Regions from separate parts of the Paenibacillus sp. O199 genome, predicted to be linked through region 2. Evidence: predicted binding sites of a transcription regulator. Region 2 holds the regulator's gene; the other holds the start of a gene.
The links. Region 2 encodes Rex, which represses fermentation and respiration genes when NADH is low (regulators of the CRP and FNR family bind a similar motif). Its sites were predicted from a motif close to TTGTGAAATATTTCACAA; they were not measured.
Positions count from the first base shown of each region.

Region 1: the regulator Rex is predicted to act here: its motif matches at 3,212-3,229, upstream of A6049_RS25570 (cytochrome ubiquinol oxidase subunit I).

Region 1 is NZ_LGRP01000026.1:65,185-72,858, forward strand. Features, by position in the region: gene cydD (thiol reductant ABC exporter subunit CydD) at 1-671, opposite strand, end outside; gene cydB (cytochrome d ubiquinol oxidase subunit II) at 673-1,689, opposite strand; gene A6049_RS25570 (cytochrome ubiquinol oxidase subunit I) at 1,673-3,088, opposite strand; gene A6049_RS25575 (hypothetical protein) at 3,518-4,816, shown strand; gene A6049_RS25580 (glycosyltransferase) at 4,813-5,727, shown strand; gene A6049_RS25585 (glycosyltransferase family 4 protein) at 5,729-7,162, shown strand; gene A6049_RS25590 (class I SAM-dependent methyltransferase) at 7,159-7,674, shown strand, end outside.
Region 2 is NZ_LGRP01000018.1:65,755-73,428, forward strand. Features, by position in the region: gene A6049_RS22520 (tetratricopeptide repeat protein) at 1-344, shown strand, start outside; gene dinG (ATP-dependent DNA helicase DinG) at 486-3,347, shown strand; gene A6049_RS22530 (redox-sensing transcriptional repressor Rex) at 3,574-4,227, shown strand; gene A6049_RS22535 (amidohydrolase) at 4,214-5,518, shown strand; gene A6049_RS22540 (cell wall elongation regulator TseB-like domain-containing protein) at 5,560-6,090, shown strand; gene A6049_RS22545 (hypothetical protein) at 6,393-6,920, shown strand; gene A6049_RS22550 (AAA family ATPase) at 6,913-7,674, shown strand, end outside.

The DNA of each region.
Region 1 (7,674 bases), on a different contig from region 2:
CGCTGACTGACCCGAACGATTGTTTCTCCATGCTTAACGCTTTGTCCCAGTGTTTTGAGTGTTTCCAGTCCACGGAGCGTATCTACGAAATGGTTGGCCAGCGCTTTGTACGACTTGAACTGTCCATCGATCTTGCGTTGTGCAGCCAACCCCACCAAAATCATAAACACAATCAGGATCGGCAGCGTCAGCGTCAAAATAACCCCGGACATCATATCCAGCTTGAAGACATAGAACAGAATAACGATTGGCGTGAACCCCATCCCCAGCATTCGGGGAATAAACAGTTCAAGATACGTCTTATACTGGGCTGTTCCTTCGCGTGCCAAGGTTACCAGGTGCCCTGTTCCTTCCGTTTTGGCAAAACGCGGCCCCAGCCGGAACCACTGCTCCACCATCTGTCTACGCAGATCGTTCCCTGTCTTCTCCGCGTACCGCGAAGCGATGAGCTGCAACCAGAACGATAGGGCATAGCGGGCGGCAAAAGCGGCCAGGAACAACAGCAGCACTGGGTACTGCTCCGTTACAGGTGAACCTTGAAACAATGCCGTAATCGCCTGTGCCAGCCATTTCGCCTGCATGATAATCGTCATTGCCTGCAACAGTACCAGCGCTGAAGCCAGCGCCAGTACCGGTCGAATGCCCGGCAGCTTCAACAGCCCCCGTCCCATATCAGTACTCCAGGTGATGCTGGTCGTTCAGACGTTTGCGGAAAATATAATAACTCCAGATCTGATAACCGAGTACAAACGGAAGCAGCGTACAAGCCACAATCGTCATCACTTTTAGCGAATATGCACCGGATGAAGCATTGTAGACCGTCAGGTCAAACGCCGAACCCATTGAACTCACCATGACCCTTGGGAACAGACCGATAAATACGGAGGCAAACGCGATTGCAATCACGGCTCCAGTCATGCCGAAAGCCCAGGCTTCACGTTTCTGACGCACGAAGTAAGCGGCCAGCCCCAATGAAGCAGCGCCAAGGACAACCATAATCCAGAGAGCCCAACCGCGTACGGCAAACACATCGGTCATGAAGTATGTCATCACAGCGTAGATCGCGAGGATCGCGGCCAGCGGCAACATCAGTTTTTTGGCCATATTCAGGGCACGTTCTCTAAGATCTCCGACGGTCCGCAATGAAGCAAACAGCAAACCATGCACCAGACACAACAACGTCACGCTCAACCCACCTACCACCGTATACGGATTGACGATGTCCAGGAAGCCGGGACGAAGCTGCATCTGCGCATCAATAGGCAGACCTTTCATCAAGGTAGCGAAAACAACCCCGAACAGGAATGGCAGTAGCGCACTGGAGACTACGATAATGATGTCCCATGTTTTGCGCCAGCGTTCATGTCTCATCTTGCTGCGGAATTCAAAGGCAACTCCGCGGCCGATCAAGGCCAGCAGCACCACAACTAGCGGCAGATAAAAACCGCTAAACAGCGTGGCATACCAATGCGGGAAGGCTGCAAACATTGCACCCCCTGCCGTAATCAGCCAGACTTCATTGCCATCCCAGAACGGACCGATCGAGTTGATCAGGGTACGACGTTCACGATCCGTTTTGCCAATCATTGCAGTGGACATGCCTACACCAAAATCAAAACCTTCCAGAAAGAAAAAACCAACAAACAAGACGGCAATCAGCAAAAACCACAACTCACTTAGTGACAACAGAATAACCCCCATCCACGCCGAACGGATCGGCCGATTCATCATGCTCCTCCGGCTTTTCGACTGCATATGGCCCTGCCTTGATTTCACGAACGAACAGATAGACCATCACCGCTCCCAGAATTGCATAAGTGACTGTAAACGCGATGGTGGAGAACAAAATCTGACCTACAGACACGTTGGGTGACACCCCAGCTTCCGTCGTCATATAACCGAATACTGTCCACGGCTGCCTTCCTACCTCAGTCATAATCCATCCCGATGTATTGGCGATAAACGGCAGAGAGATGGCAAACACCATCAAGCGCATAAACCATTTGCCTGCCCCCTCCAACTTCCGACGCATCGCCAGATAGGTACCGTATAAAGCAAGCAGAATCATCAAGCCGCCCGCAGCAATCATGATGCGGAAGCTCCAGAACGTCGTCCGTACCGGTGGAATATAGTCCCCTGGTCCATACGTTTGCTCATACTCCGCTTGCAGCTCCTTCATGCCTTTGACACTTCCAGAGAACTTGCTATAGGACAGATAACTGAGCAATCCAGGGATTTTGATCTCGCCGGAATTTTCCTGTTTGTCCGGATCAACAAAGGCTACCACCGTCCATGGTGCCGGATCTTCCGTCGTCGTCCATGTTCCTTCACTGGCTGCCATTTTCATCGGCTGCGTCTCCACCAGATATTGCGCCTGGAAGTGACCCGAGAAGGCAACCCCCAGCGAGGAAACCAGACCAATTATGATGGCAATGTTGAACGATTTCCGGAAGATCTCCACATCCTGCTTCTTCATCAACTTATAGGCACTAATCCCGGTTACCACAAAAGCACCTGTCATTAATGCGCCAAAGATCGTATGTGGGAACTCCACTAGTAGCTGACCATTGGTGATCAGTGCAAAGAAATCATTCATCTCGGCGCGGCCATTATTAATCTCGAAGCCAACCGGATGCTGCATGAATGAATTGGCTGCCAGAATCCAGAGCGCAGACAGGAATGTGCCGATGAATACCAGCCAAATGCAGGCCAGATGCACCTTCTTGGACAAGCGTTCCCATCCGAAAATCCAAAGCCCAATAAAGGTAGACTCCATAAAAAACGCCAGCAAGGCTTCAATTGCCAGTGGCGCACCGAACACATCCCCGACAAACCGGGAATACTCGGACCAGTTCATGCCGAACTGGAATTCCTGAAAGATACCTGTGACCACACCGACGGCAAAGTTAATCAGGAACAGTTTGCCCCAAAATTTGGCCATCGTTTTGTAAACTTCCTTACCCTTTACTACGTACAACGTCTCCATAATCGCTACCAGCAGTACAAGACCAATGGACAGCGGTACAAAAAAGAAATGGAAAATCGTTGTGAGCGCATATTGGATACGCGATAACATGATCGGATCCATACCGTTACCCCTTCTTTCTGTTCATATCGCAGTTTTCGTATTTGGCATTGAAGCCCCTTCTTCAGTTTCTGTCAGCCAAACACGTATTGATGAACGTATTGTGCCAGATAGACTATTTTATACATGTGACAATTATCACAAACCCTGCCATGACAGCAAAAAAAAGTGACGATGGTCACACAATAGAAAAAAACAAGCCTAATGTTAGAGCTTGCCAGCTTCGTCTATTCACGGAAGATGCTCATGTTTAGGACGGAACGCCCATATGTTAGTGTCAGGCATAAAATACGCTGGGCAAAAAAGGCATTACATATTGAATTATTGGATTCATTGATATCATTCAAAGCAGCGCCAATCCGATGTTTATCAGATGGTACTGCTTCAATCCATGAACGGACAAAAATGCAAATCAAGTGAGGTGATTCATCGATGGAAGAGCTGTCTCCGATCCCGGACCCGGAGCCTTATCAAGGGGTAGATGTAGAAGAGTCAAGTACGGCCCTGCCTGCCTTTCGTTATGTCCTTTTCCCCCGGAAGGGAGGATGGTCTGCTTTTCCCTATCCAGACATCGCTGCTCTGATGGTTGCGGAAGGGCTTGTCTACTATGTCAGTAGCCTGGAGCGCTCCGAGGAAATGCCTGCGAATATCACCGTCATCACGCTTCCCGAAGCAGAACAATTGCTGCAGGAGCCCCGTACGGTTGCTGTGGTTGCGCATCCCTACTGGCTGACCGCCACAGCCTCGCTCCATCCGGAGCTCTGTATTGTACTTCTTCCCGAGCCAGTTGGTGAAGAAGCGGAGTCCCCCTTATGGGAGAGCTGCATTTCAAGACTGGTCGGTATCGCCGATCTGGTGGGCACGACTTCAGAAACACGCTATATGAAGCTGGTATTCCAGGGGGTACGCGCCATCTGGCTGAATGGAGAGGATACCTCTCCTGCTGGTGTCATGCAAAAGGATGACCTCGAGGTCCCTCTCCGGGACTATGAACTGCTATTCCTGCATGCGCTGCGACAGACGCTCTCGGGTGTTCAGGATACGGTCACCCAGTTGCAATGCAGTGTGCGGGCCGACTTCTATCGTCAGCTTCGTTCCAAAGCAGGAGCGCATGAGACGATTTCCTTTTTGCTGGCAGCCTATGAATATGTGCTAGAGGATTCCAGAGCGGCCACTTCACTCAAGGAAGCCTTCTCTCACGCGGTATTAAACGGGCGCAATGATTGTGTAAGCTCCCACTATCGATTCCTCTCCGCAATTCATGCAAGGGCCGGGGAAATCGAGAATGCGTTGCAGGTGTATGGAATCAGCGCAGGCAACGAGCAGGAACGGCACCATTATGAACAACTCTGTCGCTGGCTTGAGGCCGGGGAGGAACAGCTTGTCCGGGCAGAACTGCTGCGTCTGAATGATGACTATGGAAATGCATTGCACATTTTGGATGAACTCGGAGGCGAAACGGCGCGGCATTGGAAATTTCGTATCTATCAGGAGACTGGACGTGTGGAAGATGCATTAGATTTGGTGCATGCAGTGGATATTCAGGATAGCCCCAGCCGACAGGATTATCGGCAATTATCGGGTCTAGCTCTGGCTCTGCGCGGAGAACGTCACGGGGCGGTGAGACAATTTCTGGAGACGGCACTGGAGGATGAAGATGCTCTTGCGCGAATCGTCGAAATGGAGCTGTTGGATCAAGCCGTCCAGCAATTGCTGGGGGAGGTGCCATGATGCTGGACCCGAAGAAGCGCAGACAACATGTGAATGGACCGATGGTGCATAAGGATATACGATCGGAAACAACTCATACTCCAACGGAAACGCTGGAATCGCTGCATGCTGACCCAGAGGGGCAAGGCGATCAGCAGCATGCTGTAAAACGCCAGGATACAGACCTATTCAGAGAGCCGTTTTCCGTTCGTCGGGTTCGTAAAAGTCAGGGCAATAAACTGACCGCCATGCTTCAGGTACGTAACGAGCGCGGGCGATATCTGGAGGAAGTGCTGGACGATCTGAGTGAATTCGTAGATGAGATCGTCATTGTGGACGATGCCAGCACTGATGGAACACCCGATATATGCAGAGCCTATCCAAAGGTCGTTCGTCTGGAAGTGCTGGAAAAGCCATTATTTGCGGAGGAATGGCGATTACGCAACGCTCTATGGCAAGCAGCGGCAGGTACCTCCCCGGATTGGCTGCTCTCGGTTGATGCCGATGAGCTATACAGCACGGAAGCGAAGAAAGCGATACGCGCTCTGATTAACCAGGACCACGCGGACTGGATCGCTTTCCGCTTCTACGATATGTGGGGCGGACGAACCCACTATCGGGAAGATGACCTTTGGGGGCTTCACCGACGTCATACCGCTTCCCTGGTCCGTTATATGCCAGGTTATCCTTACTTTTATCCGCAGCAAAATCATCATGTGCCTCGTCTTCCCTTGCCCTGCACTGTATTGCCTGGAATCAGCACAGAATTGAAAGTCCAGCATCTGGGCTGGGCCGGAAGTCTGGAGGATCGGGTTCGGAAATATTTGCGTTATAAACGAATTGATCCACACGGCGAGTGGGGCAGCCTGGAGCACTATGAATCGATTCTTGATCCGGAGCCCCGACTGATTCCGTGGAAGGAGGAGCAGTGAAATGGGCGTGGTCAGCATATTGACACACAGCTTCACCGATGGATATAACCGGGAATTCAGCCGGGTGTTCGGGGGCGGTCTGGAGCGTTACGTCCTGGATTTATGCAGTGTAATCCGCGGATTGGGACACATCCCCGAGGTTCATCAACTGTCCTATTTTGAAGCTTTTCAGACCCGTACGGAACAGATTGATGTATACGGATATGCCTACGATATGAATGATGTGCCCGAAGCTTTTGCCCGAATGGCTGCCGCAGCACGAGGACCTGTGATCTATGCAAGCTGCCTGTGGCAGCCCATTGCCTACAAGCCGGGCAGTCTCGGCATCTGCCACGGTATTAACTGGGATCGTCCCGCGCTGCCGCTCGAAACCAAGCAGCAAGTCGCTGAGCATATTCAGCTGGCACTGGATGGACTTGTACGCATCGTGTCGGTCGATTCACATTTTCAGACCTTTTGCCGTGCTGCTTGTACGTTTGCCGATGCCGGTCAGGTTGTGCTCATTCCCAATGCAGTGGATACCTCCTACTTCACGCCTGCTCCGCCAAGGCGTACATTCGAGCATGAACAGGAAGAAGAATGGTTGGCAGCGTGGAAGAAGGATCTTGCAAGTCATGAAGATCATAGTGAAGCTGCCATCTCGGGGTTGAATGCTCCGTCATCCGTGGAGGAAAGAAGCGATGGAAACGGCATGGTGCGGGCGGACAGATCCGAGGTGACAGTAATCGCTGAAGAACTGGACTCGCCAAATATCAGACAGGGCATGGCTGGTCACCAGCCAAATGTGCTAACGGGTAATCATTTGAAGGAGCAGGAGGATGAAACAACGACTGCAATCCATGTGAGCCCTTCCCGTCCACTACGCATTTTATATCCACGCCGCATCAGCATGGAACGGGGCATTATTCCGATGATGCTGGCAGCTGACCGACTGCTCGGTGCCTTTCCTGATCTAGAGGTCGAATTTGCCGGAGAGCTGGTTGAAGGCAGCACGGTGGGCCGATCCTTCCGGTATTGGCATCGCACGCACCCTCATGCGGATCGAATTATACAGCGCACGTATGATTTTCGGGATATTCGCGAGGCCTACCATCAGGCAGATATCGCCGTGATTCCGACCGTCTTCTCGGAAGGAACATCCTACGCTTGTCTGGAGGCGATGAGCTGTGGGCTTCCGGTTGTTGCTTCCAATGTTGGCGGTCTGAATGATCTGATTCAGGATGGCTTCAACGGACTGCTGGTACCTCCAGGTGAAGAAGCGCTGACCGCTGCGCTGGTACGCCTCGTTCAGGATCGGGCTGAGCGGGAGCGGCTGGGTATCTATGCCCGCGAGACGGCGCTGTCCTACGACATATCCCACTGGCGGCGCAGGTGGAGTACGGTATTGGAATCTTTTTTGGCAGAAGCAGGATTAAAGGAGGGAATTCAGGGATGATGGATACGCCAAATGCAACGGATTTCACGGAATCAAGATACATTCGGGAGGGTGACCCCAAAACGGATACATTGGTTTTCCCACTGCATCCTGCGTGGTGGAGCCGTCCGTACGAGTACGAATGGGCACGCCAGTTTGCGCGGCAGGAAGACGTCGTACTCGACGCTGCCTGTGGTATATCCCATCCATTCAAATTTTGGCTAGCAGAGCACTGCCGGGAAGTTCATGCCTGTGATTGGGATGAGCGCATTTTGTCCAGAGAAGCGATCCGGCTGGATATCGCTTCTGATTTTGGTGAGCAGGCCGCACGCGATCTGCCGGAATCGAGCCTGGACCGACTAAATCTTGCGCAGGCCAATCTGGCTCAGCTTCCGTATGAATCGGAGATGTTTGACAGCGTATTCTGCATCTCTGTGTTGGAGCATCTGGATACAGGCACGATGCTGCGGGCCTTTCGCGAATTCGCCAGGGTGCTGAAGCCAGACGGACGGTTGATAGCCACGTTTGATGTG
Region 2 (7,674 bases):
AGGCGATTATGCAATTTTCTAGGGTTGTGACCGACTATCCGGAAAGTGCATTGACTCGTTTTTACCTGGCTCTTGCTCATCTCAACCTGGAACAAACCGAGGAAGCAGGAATACACTTGCAGCGGATCATGCATCTGAACGGTTCGCCGAGATTGAAAGGGTTGGTATGTAACGTCCTGGGCTGTATCGAGGCCAAGCTCGCGAATCCTGAAGGTGCATGTTCATTATTTGCGCAGGCGCTTCAGTATGACCCATCGTTGACCGAACCGCTGTATAACATGGAAGCTTGTCGTTTAAACAGCGGAAAATTGCAATATGCAAATCAGCTGACTGCCTTAAATTAGGGCTATTCGGCGGCATTAAGACGGTGTTCCCTCCTCTGGCATAGCGGCGGGGACACCGCCTTTTTTGTCAGTTAATTTTCAAACGCCCTTTTTTTTGCTATGCTGTAACATAGACTGGAATGGAAGGGACCGTACATTGCAATGAAATTTGCCGTATTGGATTTCGAAACAACCGGCACGCAGTCCGACGGTGAGATTATACAGGCCGGACTTGCCATCATAGATCATGACTACAGCATAACTCAAATATATAGTTCTTATGTGAACCCAGGTGTACCGATTCCTCCGTTTATTACGGGGTTAACTGGTATTACCGATGAAGATGTGGCGGATGCTCCCTCATTGGAAGAGATGATGATGGAGATGGTTCCGCTGCTTGATGATGTGGTTCTTGTTGGACACAATGTTGCTTTTGATTTTCATTTTCTTCAAAATGCACTCGATCGATGCGGTTATCTGCCATTTACCGGACGGATCCTGGATACGATTGATTTCCTGAAGATCTCGTTCCCGTCACTGGGCTCTTATCAACTCGGTTATGTGTCTTCGGAATTCGGATTTCAGCATGACCGTCCTCATCAGGCAGACAGTGATGCTCTTGCAACAGCTTTTGTATTACTGAAGTGTCTCGATGAGCTGCGTGCATTGCCTCTAATCACGATTCAGCGCCTCAGTGACCTGTTTGCACCGGAAGACAGTGACTTGGGTTGGTTCTTCGATGGAATGCGTTCTGAGAAGGAAGCAGAGCCTATTCAGGATCTGGATGGTCATACGTATTACCGCCAGCTTGCCCTGAACGTGAGTGACTGGACCGATATAGGCTCACCACGTGATGAGCGAGAGGGTAATCCGCTGGAAGGCGTGAGTTTTGAGCAGTTTATGGATCAGGTTAGAGATAACCTGAAGGAGACGCTGGACCATTATGAGGAGCGTGAGGCGCAAACTCAAATGTTCAGCAGTGTACGACAAGCTTTGGATGAGGAGAAACATCTCTTAATCGAAGCTGGGACAGGTACGGGCAAATCACTTGGTTATTTGCTGCCTGCCATCTATGAAAGTGTAAAACAGGAACAGAAAGTGATGGTCAGCACACATACCATCAACCTGCAGGAGCAATTGAGAGAGCGGGATATTCCTATGCTGACCCAAGTGGTTCCGTTCCCGTTCAAGGCAGCGGTGTTCAAAGGACGTGGGCACTATCTGTGTCTGCGTAAGTTTGAGCATAAAATCAATAAACGTGAATTTGCTACACCGAAAGAGGATTATTTTACAGCGGCTCAGATGATTGTCTGGCTTACTCAGACGGAGACTGGAGACGACGAGGAGCTTAATCTAAGCGGGCGCGGAGGAGACTTCTGGGAGACGGTACAAAGTGAGTCTGAGTCCTGTCTTGGACGTTCCTGTCCTTGGTTCCGCAAATGTTTCTATCACCGGGCCAAACATGAAGCCGGGCTTTCCGATATCGTCATTACGAATCATTCGAAATTGTTTACGGATGTCAAAGCAGCACATCAGCTGCTGCCAGCCTACGAAAGTCTCGTCATTGATGAAGCACATCATCTGGAGGACGTAGCAGGTAAGCACCTTGGTCTTCATATGAAATATTTCACGTTGGTTCATACACTGACCCGACTATTTAAAGATAGCCGAAATGGCCAACTGCCTATGCTGCGTTCTCAATTGTCGGGTCATGAAAATTCGGTACAGTGGGGCTCCATGATTGATCAGATGTTCCCGCTTGCTGTCGAAGTTAAAGAGATGTGGGATCGACTAAGCGATGCATTGTTCGGACTGCTGCCTGAACGCAGCGATGCTTCTCCAGGCGAGACAGGACAATTCTCACTTAGACTGAAGTCTTCACAAAAACCAGCCAAATGGCAGGAATTGCAGGACGCTGAAAACCAAATTTATGTCACCCTAGGCGATTTGATTCGTAAAGGCGACAAGCTGCTGCTTGAAGTGAAAGAAGATCAGGACGATTATCAGTCCGATAGTCTGATTACGGATATCTCAGGTCTGCTCAAGGATTTGGCAACGATTAAGGATAATCTGCGTTTCTTCATGCGGATGGATGATGCCAATACCGTGTACTGGATGGAGGCCAGCGGCCAGTTCCGCAGTAAATCACTGCAACTCTATGCTGTTCCTGTCGATGTCAGTGCACAATTGAAGGATATGTTCTTTGATAAAAAGAAAAGCGTTGTGCTTACATCGGCTACGCTCTCCGTTGACAAGTCATTTCAATTCATGATCGAACAGCTGGGTTTGCAGGAAGCTGCCGACAATAACCGTCTGTTAACGTCGATGCTACCTTCACCGTTCAATTATCGAGAACAGGCGCTGCTTGTCATTCCGCGTGATTTCCCAAGCGTGAAGGGCAGTGTAGGCGATGCCCACTTTGTGGATATGCTCGTGCACTCGCTTGCGGAAACGGCTATTGCGACTCGTGGACGCATGATGGTGTTGTTCACCTCCTACCGCATGCTGCGACAGGTCTATGACCCGCTTAAGGAGGCCTTGTCAGGCAACGATATCTCTTTGCTTGGGCAAGGGGTGGACAGCGGCAGCCGTTCCAAGCTTACACGTCGGTTCCAAGATGCTAAAGCAACGGTGCTACTTGGCACAAGCAGCTTTTGGGAAGGCGTGGACATTCCGGGAGAGGCTCTGACCTGCCTTGCAATTGTCAGACTGCCGTTCCAGCCACCGAATCATCCATTAGTGGAAGCGAAGAGCGAGCTTTTGCAGCAGCAGAAGAAAAACCCGTTTATGAAGCTATCCGTGCCACAAGCCGTCATCCGTTTCAAACAGGGATTTGGCAGACTGGTTCGTACAGGCAAAGACAGAGGCATTGTGATTGTATACGATACACGCGTTATTGAAGCGTATTATGGCAAGTACTTTTTATATTCATTACCTGGTCCCAAAATGGAGCACATGCTTACAGAGCAGATAGTTCCACGCATTTCGGAATGGCTCGAGAGACCAACCGAAGAGCAACAATAACAGATACGCTCTGTAGCTTCCATTATTGCAAGACGCCAGTGATTGGCGGTAAAATTGAGTAATATCATGTATTCGTTTCATGGATATGCGAGTAAAGCGATTAAAGCAATTATCCATTATATAACAAGGAGCATCCTGTTTAATTCAGTAATCATTTTGCATCGTTTTAGACAGGGTGCTCATCTTTTCATCTATCTATCGTGGCCTTGGTAAGGGGGAGCAATGAATGAAATCAGATAAAATTTCGGAAGCCGTGGTGCGTAGATTACCTGTTTACTTGCGTTATTTGAATGAACTGCATCAGCGGGAAGTCAATACGGTTTCTTCACAAGAACTTGGACTGAGGCTGGATTTGAATCCGGCCCAGATTCGTAAAGACTTGGCTTACTTTGGTGACTTTGGTCGTAAAGGGATTGGATATGACGTTTCATATCTCATTGAGAAAATCCGCCATATTTTAAAAATAGACCAGCAGATCAATGTAGCTCTTGTCGGAGCAGGTAATTTGGGACATGCCTTGTCCAATTACAATGCCTATCTCAAAGACAACATGAAGATCGTCGCTGTATTTGATGCCTACGGTCCGAAAATTGGGAGTCAAATCAACAGTTTGACGGTACAACCGATGAATGAATTAACGGATTCGGTCAAAAAAGATAACATTCGTATAGGTATTATCACGGTTCCGGATACGGAAGCCCAAAATGTTGCAGATCAGCTGATTGAGTCAGGAATTGAAGCGATTCTGAACTTTGCGCCAACGATCCTGAAGACCCCGCCGCATATTCGCATTCATCATGCTGATTTTACGACGGATCTACTTAGCCTGGCTTATTACTTGGAGAATGGAAAGGACGACGAGGAAGATGACGACAAATAGATGGGTAATTCACAACGGCAAATTTGCCGTGAGTGAAGGTACGAATTGGAACGTGGTTCAAGGTCTTATGGTTGTTGAGAATGACAAGATTGTGCATATTGGTGAGACATTGCCGGAAGGAGACGAAAGCCTGACAAAGGTGGACGGAAAAGGACTGTTCTTCTTGCCGGGTCTGATCAATACGCATGGTCACGCGGCCATGTCGCTCCTCAGAGGCCATGGAGACGATCTGGCGTTACAAGTATGGTTGCAGGAGAAAATGTGGCCAATGGAAGCCAAAATGACGTCTGAAGACGTATATTGGGGCACATCACTTTCCGTGCTTGAAATGTTGAAGGGTGGAACAACAGCTTTCCTAGATATGTATGATCATATGGATCAGGTTGCGAAAGTGGTGGAACAATCCGGCGTTCGGGCTGCTCTGGCACGTGGGGTAATCGGGCTTTGCTCAGAAGAAGAACAACTGCGCAAGCTCGAAGAGTCCGCAGCATTTGCCCGTCAATGGAATGGACAAGCAGACGGAAGAATTACAACCGTAATCTCTCCGCACGCCCCTTACACTTGCCCTCCGGATTACATAGAGAAGCTGGTACAGGTTGCTCATGATCTGAATCTGCCTTTGCATACGCATATGTCTGAAACGCTTCGCGAAGTGGAACAGAACGTGGCTGATTACGGACTGCGTCCAGTCGCACATCTGGAGAAGCTAGGATTTTTTTCCCGTCCATCTCTGGTTGCACATGCGGTACATCTGAATGATGAAGAGATCGAGATTCTCGCAAAGCATGATGTAGCAGTTTCCCACAATCCAGGCAGTAACCTGAAATTGGCTTCGGGTGTTGCGCGTGTGCCTGATCTGTTGAAAGCAGGCGTGACTGTGTCTCTGGGAACAGACGGACCAGCCAGTAACAATAACCTGGATATGTTTGAAGAGATGAGATTGGCTGCGTTGATTCACAAAGGTGTGTCCGGTGACCCTACTGCAGTGCCGGCAGGGGAAGCGCTTCTGCTTGGAACTTCGTATGGTGCTAAATCCATATTCCTGAACAATACAGGCGCTCTGCAAGTTGGCATGAAGGCTGACTTCATCGCGTTGAACATCGAACAGGCCCATTTCTATCCGCATACGGATCTGATTTCCCATACGGTCTACTCGGCTTCGGCCAAAGATGTGGAGCATGTGTGGGTGGATGGTAAACAAGTGGTTAAACATGGCGAATGTCTTACGATGGATGAAGAGCGCATTCTGCGTGAGTCTCAGCTGGCATTTGACAGTTTGCTTGCCCGTTAATTACAAGGACAGCATCGTCATAGGGAAAGGAAGTTCGGCTTTTGAAGAAAAAAAAGAAGTGGATATGGATTTCGCTGCTGCTCCTGGTTCTGATTCTGTTTGGACTTCAGCGTTATTATGTCTATGTTACCCAGGATCAGCGCAAGGAAGAGGCGTTGGCCATACAGGCGGCCCAGGAACAGCTGGGGATTACGTCCCACGAAGAGCTGCGTAAGTATGTCTGGGGGCAGAAAGACGGCGGAGACAACATATACTGGACCCTGATTGGCAAAAATAAGGATAACCAGGATGTCATGGTGTGGATCAAGTTTGATGAGAATAACAAACCCGTGACGGGAACCAATGCAGTACACGGTGAACTGTTAAAGAACGGCATGAATGAAGCTCAGATTCGAAATCGGTTCAGCTCTGAAGTTCCCGGTGGGGAGATCAAACGAATCATGCCAGGCGTTGTGAATGGAATCTATGTATGGCAAGTGTATTATAATGATGATACTCACAACTATTATCGGTTTTACCGCTTCAGTAACGGGGAACAGGTGGATCTGGTCTATACGATCCCAAATAGCTAGAATTAGCATAAATACTATCGTCCAAAAGAATACATTAAAGAACCGGCAGACGGAAACCCGACTGGTCCGGTTCTTTGGCGTACTTTGTTGATCATTTTGGATTTGAATAGTTAAAATTAATAATTTATTCATATTTTCGCCTTAGATATTGTATATACGATGTGATATACTCAAATATGTATTCAAGGATACATCATACACAAATAAATCCTGTTAGGCACATCACAGGACATTACGTACACATATTCATATTCTTGCCTACAAGTTATAGGATGGGCCAAAATTTAGGAGGGGTAACTCACTTGAAGATAAAAGTATTGCCTATTGCTCTGACTGCCGTCATTTCAGCCGTTGTGTTGTTTGGAGGTTGGTTTGTGTATCGTCATGTGGCTGTGCAAAGCCCAATTGAAAAAATGGTTACCCAGTACGATGGAGTCAATGATGTTCAATTAACTATTAACCGCAATGATGTACAGTTGAAACTCGATCTGCAGCCGGATGTTGATCTGGGCAGGTTGGTACAATATATTCACAAAGAAGGACAAACCTTGATTGGCACTCGTTCGTTGAAGCTGGATGTCGTGGATCATTCCAACGAAGCATTAGAGAGCTGGTGGGGAAGCGCGATGTTTACCGTAGCACAAGCGATGGAGAACAAGCAATACACCGAAATTACACCGACCTTGTCTAAAATGGCTACAAATGGGATCAAGGTAAATACAGCCATGGATGACAATAATGTATATGTCAGTCTCAGAGATGGAGATGCCAGTAAGTTTATTATTCTGCCGCGTGTGCCCGGTCAGATAGGAGTGTGGCCTAATGCCTAAATGGACGAAAGAAATTGCCATTGGATTTGTACCCGTATTAATTATCTTTCTCGCTTTTATCGGTGTAAACATGATTCCCATTCTGATCGCTGTAATGCTTGTGGGAGCTCTGCTGCTCATGATGCAAATGCGGGGTGGGATTACGGTGGGGGCAGGTCAGGAACGTAAACGCAAGAAAAAAGGCCCTTCCAAGCTGACTTTTGAAGAAATCGGTGGTCAGGAGAGTGCCAAGCAGGAACTGCGGGAAGCGCTTGATTTTCTCATTCGACATGAAGAAATTCAGAAGTTTGGTATTCGTCCTTTGAAAGGTATACTGCTTACTGGCCCTCCAGGAACAGGTAAAACCTTGATGGCCAAAGCTGCTGCTCATTATACCGACTCTGTTTTTGTAGCTGCTTCAGGCAGTGAGTTTGTTGAGATGTATGTTGGTGTAGGTGCAGGCAGAATACGTGATTTGTTCCGTGATGCAAGAACTCGCGCCGCTAAAGAAAATAAGGAAAATGCCATTATATTTATTGATGAAATTGATGTGATCGGTGGAAAACGCGAAGGTGGACAACAGCGTGAATATGATCAGACGCTGAATCAGCTGTTGACGGAAATGGATGGCATATACTCTTCCGAAACACCACGTATACTCGTGATCGCCGCTACGAACCGAAAAGAAATGCTGGATAGCGCACTGACGCGTCCAGGTCGTTTTGACCGTCATATTCAGGTAGACTTGCCGGATAAGAAAGGCAGAAAACACATA